2 regions of the Arthrobacter phoenicis genome follow, and region 1 is predicted to be linked to the other one. Evidence: predicted binding sites of a transcription regulator. Region 1 holds the regulator's gene; the other holds the start of a gene.
The links. Region 1 encodes LexA, which represses DNA repair genes until DNA is damaged. Its sites were predicted from a motif close to TCGAACANNTGTTCGA; they were not measured.
Positions count from the first base shown of each region.

Region 2: ABC337_RS17675 (LexA family protein) is a predicted target of LexA. The motif match lies at 2,073-2,088, and genes of this name have one in related genera.

Region 1 is NZ_JBDFMK010000001.1:371,295-374,704, reverse strand. Features, by position in the region: gene ABC337_RS01705 (ATP-dependent DNA helicase) at 1-1,568, shown strand, start outside; gene lexA (transcriptional repressor LexA) at 1,698-2,447, opposite strand; gene ABC337_RS01695 (LysM peptidoglycan-binding domain-containing protein) at 3,063-3,368, shown strand.
Region 2 is NZ_JBDFMK010000002.1:5,997-9,406, forward strand. Features, by position in the region: gene ABC337_RS17660 (L-threonylcarbamoyladenylate synthase) at 1-153, shown strand, start outside; gene ABC337_RS17665 (GNAT family N-acetyltransferase) at 201-719, shown strand; gene ABC337_RS17670 (Vgb family protein) at 722-1,942, opposite strand; gene ABC337_RS17675 (LexA family protein) at 2,102-2,533, shown strand; gene ABC337_RS17680 (Y-family DNA polymerase) at 2,543-3,410, shown strand, end outside.

The DNA.
Region 1 (3,410 bases):
CCTCGCAGCTGGGCCGGGAAGTGGTCCGGCTCCGGGAATGGGCCGAGGACACGGCCACCGGCGACCGCGACGAACTGCTCCCCGGCGTGACCGACCGCGCCTGGCGGCAGGTGTCCGTCACCGCCATGGAATGCCTCGGCGCGCAGAAGTGCCCGTCGGCCGCCGAATGCTTCAGCGAACTGGCGCGCCAGGACGCGGCGGACGCCGACGTCGTGGTCACCAACCACGCCATGTTGGCCGTGAGCGCCTTCGAGGGCCTGGCCGTGCTGCCCGAATACGACGTCGTCGTCGTGGACGAGGCGCACGAACTCCAGGACCGGGTCACCGGGGCCGTCTCCGGCCAGCTCTCCGTGGCCATGGTCCACGCCGCCGCCTCGGGCGCCCGCAAGCACACCGGCATCACCGTGGACGCGCTGAACAACGCCGCCGCGAACCTTGAGCTCGCCGTTGCGGGGGTGCCCGGCGGACTGATGCCCAATGGCCTGAACAGCGAACAGCTCGACTGCGTGGACCAGCTCCGGGACGCCTGCCGTGCGGCGCTCTCCGACTCCAAGGGAGACGGCTCCACCACGGCCGACGGCGGCCGGCAGCTGGCGCGCTCCCGGCTGATGGTGATCCTGGAGCTCTGCGAACGCCTGCTCGCGGCCCGCGAGAACCGCGAGGTGGTGTGGTTCTCGCGGCAGAGCACCTTCGACCCGCAGCAGGGCTACTCGCAGCCGGATGATTCGGCGCCCGTGCTGATCAACATCGCCCCGCTCAGCGTGGCCGGGCGGCTGCGGGAGGGCCTGTTCGCGGACCACACCGTGGTGCTGACCTCGGCCACCCTCGCCATCGGCTCGGCCTTCGAACCGGCCGCGGGGGGCCTGGGCCTGGTGGGCCCCGGCGCCCCGAGCTGGACCGGCGTCGACGTCGGGTCGCCGTTCGAATACCCCAAACAGGGCATCCTCTACGTCGCCAAGCACCTGCCCAAACCGGGCCGGGGGACCGCGCCCGAGGCCCTGGACGAGCTCGAGAAGCTGATCCGCGCCTCCGGCGGCGGCGCGCTCTGCCTCTTCTCCTCCCGGCGCGCCGCGGAGGAGGCCGCCGACGCGCTCCGGCCGCGGCTGGGCCTGAGCATCCTCTGCCAGGGCGAATCCACCATGACCGCGCTGGTCAAGCAGTTCGCGGACGAACCGGACACCTGCCTCTTCGGCACCATGTCCCTGTGGCAGGGCGTTGACGTGCCCGGCAACTCCTGCCGGCTGGTGGTGATCGACCGGATCCCGTTCCCGCGGCCGGACGATCCGCTGATGACGGCCCGCTCCCGGGCCGTGGCGCAGGCCGGGGGCAATGGCTTCATGAGCGTCTCGGCCACGCACGCGGCGATCCGGCTGGCGCAGGGCGCGGGCCGGCTGATCCGTTCGACGTCGGACCGCGGCGTGGTGGCGGTGCTGGACTCACGGCTGTCCACCGAGCGTTACGGCGGCTTCCTCCGGGCCGCGCTGCCGCCGTTCTGGGCCACCACGGACCCGGCGGTGGCCGTGGCGTCGCTGGAGCGGCTCGCGAAAGAGGCCGCGCAGGGGTCGTAGGCCCCCGGGGCAGGGACGTTTTGGCGGGGGTTGGCGGCGCTCACGCCTCGGCGTTCGGCCGGGGCGTGGGGCCTCAGGTCCGGGCGTTCAGCGCGTTCAGCCGGTCCCTGGCCGGCGGCGTTGCCCGCGCTACAGGGAGCGGAGGACCGAGACGACCTTGCCCATGATGACGGCGTGGTCGCCCAGGATCGGTTCGTACTGGGTGTTCTGCGGCAGCAGCCAGGTGTGGCCGTCGCGCTGCCGGAACGTCTTGACTGTGGCTTCGTCATCGAGGAGGGCGGCCACGATGTCGCCATTGACGGCGTCGTTCTGCCGGCGAACCACCACCCAGTCCCCGTCGCAGATCGCGGCGTCGATCATGGAATCGCCCGCGACCTTGAGCATGAACAGCTCACCGTGGCCCACGAGCTGGCGCGGCAGGGGGAGGACGTCCTCCACCACCTGGTCGGCCAGGATCGGGCCACCGGCGGCGATCCGGCCCACAAACGGGACCATCGCCGTGTCCGTGGCGCTGGCCAGTTCCGACACCGCGAGTCCGCCGACGGCCTTCAGCCCGCGGGGCTGTTCGACGCCGGAAATCGGGGTGGACCCCTCGTCCAGGGTCAGCGGCATCAGGACTTCCATGGCGCGGGGACGCTTGGGGTCCCGGCGCAGGTAGCCCAGCTTCTCCAGCTGGGAGAGCTGGTGGGTCACACTGGAGAGGCTGGCCAGCCCCACCGTGTCCCCGATCTCGCGCATTGACGGCGGATAGCCGTTGTCCGTCACGGACCGCTGGATGGTTTCGAGGATCTTCTTCTGACGGACGGTGAGGCTCTTGGGCGCCCGGGCAGGCTGGGCGCCGCGCCGGGTTGCCCTCCCGCCGGTGGCTTGTGCTGCCATGGTCGCCGTGCCTTCCGTTCGTGGTGCGGATCCGTGGCCAGCGGACCGAGTGAAGCGGCCCGATTGCTGCGAATCCTAAAAATGTCAGTGCCTGCCGTTTGACTGCTCTTGATCACCGCTGGCGGGTGTTCGACAGGTTTCAGACTGCAGGTGCGGAGTGCGGGTCCCTCGAGGGACCGGTTCCGTGCTTCAAAAATAGGTCAGCCGTCGGTGTTTTTCAAACATTTGTTCTAGCGAGTCTCGACAGAGTTCGTTCATAGGTGCTAAAAAGAGAACAGCAAGATTCGAAGATGTGTTCGAAGATTGCGAGTGGAGAACCACGGCCGGTTTCGGCTTTGTGTTCGAAGCGAATGATGGTTCAGCCGGTTGGCGGCAGGTACGAGGAGTACGCCGGGCGGCAACGACAAGTCCAGGAGGGCTCAGTTCATGTCAGCAAGAAGCGCTTTCGCCGGTTCGCAGTTTTCCGACGCCGGAAGGCCGGCACTGTATCTCGTGCCGGATACTGCCACGGCCTTCTCCGGGGCGGTGGCTCCGTTCGCTGCCCCGGCCGACGCTTACGCGACCGCCGGGAGCGCGTCAGCTGTACGCCGGGCCCACTCTTCGGCCCAGGCTCCCTTGCGGCTGACCCGGCGGGGACGCTTCGTCTTCTTCGGACTGCCCCTGATCCTGCTCGCGGCCCTGCTGCTGTCCCTGGCCGGCTTCCTGACCGCCCCGGCGAAGGCCGCCGACTCCCCGGCATCGCTGGCGACCACCCCGACGGTCACCGTGACCGTGCAGCCTGGGGAGTCCCTGTGGACCATCGCCGGCACCGTCGACCCGAAACGGGATCCGCGGGACGTGGTCGCCGAGATCGTGCAGCTGAACAACCTCGACGCCGCACCGGTCCTGCCCGGCCAGCAGCTCTTCGTTCCGACCCCCTGAGCTGAATCCCCCGGGACGGAGCGTCCGCCGACCTCGCGATGG
Region 2 (3,410 bases), on a different contig from region 1:
GGCTGGGAGATCAAGGAGCGGCTGGACCACGTGGTCGATGCCGTCATCGACTCCGGCGAGTGCGGCGCGGAACCGACCACCGTGATCGACTTCTCCGGCGGTGCCGCCGAGGTGGTCCGACGCGGCATGGGCGACCCGTCCCGGTTCGAGTAGCCGCACGGGTTCACAGCGTTCGACCCCGGCCCGGCTAGGATCGGGGCATGGCCAGGCTTACCGCACCCGACACCATCTATCACGCCTCCTGGCTGGAGGCCTTTGCGGAGTTCGACGGCGCGCACCAGGATGGCGGCGGGATAGAGCATCGGCCGGACGCGGACCTGGCGGGTTCCGCCGCGTTCGCCGCTTTTGTTGAGGCTCTGCGCCGGGACGCGCGACCGGAGACTCCGCGGAAGCCCGGCTATGTGCCCTGCACGTATCTCTGGATTGTGGAGGGCGGCGACTTCGTCGGTTCACTCGCGGTCCGCCACCACCTGAACGAGTTCCTCCTCAACGAGGTGGGGCACATCGGCTACAGCGTTCGTCCGTCGGCGCGGCGGCGCGGTCATGCCGCGGGCGCCCTGGCGGAGGCGCTGCCGATCGCCCGCGGCCTGGGAATCGAGCGGGCACTCTTGACCTGCGACGAGGAGAACGCTGGCTCCCGCGCCACGATCGAAAGGAACGGCGGCGCCTACGAGGACACCCGGAACGGCAAGCGCCGCTACTGGATCGAGACGGCCTAGCGCTACGCCTGTTCGGCGGTGACGTCGCCGACGCGTCCGTCGGCTCTGAGAGAACGGCGTCGGCCCAGCAACAGCACCAGGGCGGCGACGACGATCACCGCCGCGCCGCCTGCACCCGCTACGGCGCCGGGCGAACTCCACGGTGAGGGCCCGGCGTCGTTCCCGACTCCTGTGCCGTTCCCTACCCCGGCACCGGCCGGGCCCGCAGGAGCGGAGGCCGGTACCGGCGCCGGCGGCGCGTAGCGGGAGACCGACCCGTTGCCCACGCCGGTGCCCGGCGTCGCCGCGATGATGCTGCCGTCCGGGGCCACCGCGAGGTGCCCGGGGCGTCCCTCGGTCGGGATGGTCGAGTCGACGGTCCGCGAACCGGGCTTGATCACGGATATTCCTTCTGCGAGCACACTCGAGACGTAAAGCGTCCCGTCGGGTCCGAGGGCCGCCTCGCTGGGGCCGCCCGGGACATAGATGGTGTAGCCCACCCGGTCCGCCCCCGTCCCGATGACCGCCACCTTGTTCGTGCTGATGTTCGTGACGTAGACCGTGCCGTCCGGGGCGACGGCGATGCCGTGGGGATTCTCCGTCGTACCGGCCACTGCCCCGGTGGGAATCGTGTGGGATGCCGCGGCCTGGCCGGCGGGAACGATCGAGACCGTGCCCTCGATCTGGTTGACCACGTAGGCGGTGCCGTCCGCGCCGACAGCGACTTCCACGGGCCCCACCCCGACGCCGATGACATGGTCCACCGCCGTGCCGCCGGGGGCCAGGACAAGCACCGTCTTGTTATCCGGGTTCGGCACGTACACTTTTCCGTCGGGTCCGACGGCGATGAAGTGGTTGCCCCTCCACACCGGGATGGTCCGGGCGACGGCCGCGGCACCGGGAGGCACGACGCCGATCTCGGCCCCGCCGACGGAGCCACCCTGCTGCTGGGCCACGTAGAGCGTTCCGTCCGGCGCCAGGGCCAGTCCGGCCACGTTGGGGCCGGTCGTGATCCGGCGCGTAGGGCCCGGCTCGCCCGGCGGAATCACCAGGACCCCGCCGAAGCCGTTGTAGCCGCCGTTGTAGCCGCCGATGTACGCGGTTCCGTCCGGGCCAACGATGACGTCGACCGGCGTCCCGCCCGTCGATACCACCTCCGCCGGCGCCAAGGCAGCCGGCGCCGCGGCATCCTGCGCCGCAACGGCCTGCCCTGCCCCGCCGCACAGGGCAGCTCCCACAGCCACAACCGCCAGCCAACGTCCTCGTGCCACCACTACCCCCAAACAGTGGGCCGCCCGGCGCGGCCAACCCCCGAAGCCTACTACCGAAGGGTTTCCCCCGGGCCAATGTCCGCCCCCGGGCTTACACTTAGATTCGAACATATATTCGAACTAAGGTGTGTTGTGGGCGCAATTATCGGACCCCGCGTGATAGACGCGGGCACTTCCCTCCTCTCGGTGCTGATCTCGCCGGTCCCGGTGGCGGCCGGCTATCCCTCGCCCGCGCAGGACTACTTCGACGGCCGCATCGACCTGAACGAGCACCTGATCAAGGACATCACCAGCACCTACGTGGTCCGGGTCTCCGGGGACTCCATGGAGGGCGCCGGGATCAGTGACGGGGACGAACTGATCGTCAACCGGGCGCTGACACCCGTGGACGGATCCGTCGTCGTCGCGGTCCTGGACGGCGAGCTGACCATCAAGCGGCTGAGGATCACCCGCAACGGCGTGGTGCTGCAGGCCGAGAACCCGGCCTACCCGGACATCAGGGTTCCGTCCCTGTCCGAACTCGTGGTCTGGGGCGTCGCCACGCGCTGCCTCCACGTGGTCTAGGCGGCCGTCATGGCCAGGCCCGCTCCGATGCGGCAGCTGCCCCAGATCGCCCACGTGGACGTCAACTGCTTCTACGCGTCCGCCGAGCGGGCATTCAACCCCGCCCTGGAGGGCCGTCCCGTCGTCGTGCTGTCCAACAACGATGGCTGCGCCGTCACACGGTCACCCGAGGCGAAGCAGCTGGGGATTGCCCTCGGCGAGCCGTGGTTCAAGCTCGCCCCACGGGCCAGGGAGTGGGGACTGGTGGCGCTGTCCAGCAATTACGAACTCTACGGCGACATCAGCGCCCGCGTGATGGAGCTGCTGGGCCGCTTCTCCGCCTGGCTGGAGGTGTACAGCATCGACGAGGCGTTCCTGGGGGTCAAGGGCACGCCCGCGGACCTGCTGGAGCTGGGCGGACAGATGAAGGCGGCGGTGCGGCGCAACGTCGGCGTGCCCGTCTGCGTCGGCATCGCCCCCACCAAGACGCTGGCGAAGCTGGCCAACAAGTGGGCCAAGAACAATCCTGCCTTCGACGGCGTCTGCCACTGGGAGTCCGTGCCCGCCGCCGCCCGCGAGCGCCTGATGCGAAGCCTGTCGGTGATCGAAATCTGGGGCGTCGCCACCCGGCTGACCAAGCGGCTCAACGCCCTGGGCATCCACTCGATCCTGGATCTGGCCCGCGCGGACCCGGTGATGATCCGCGACCGGTTCTCCGTGGTCATGATGCGCACCGTCCTGGAACTGCAGGGCATCCCGTGCATCCCGATGGAAGAGGAACGCATCGGACGCGATCAGCTGATCTTCTCCCGCTCCTTCTCCACCCCGCTGACCTCGGCCGCCGGGTTCCGGCAGGTCCTGAGCGTCTACGGGCAGCAGGCCTCCGCCCGCCTCGCCC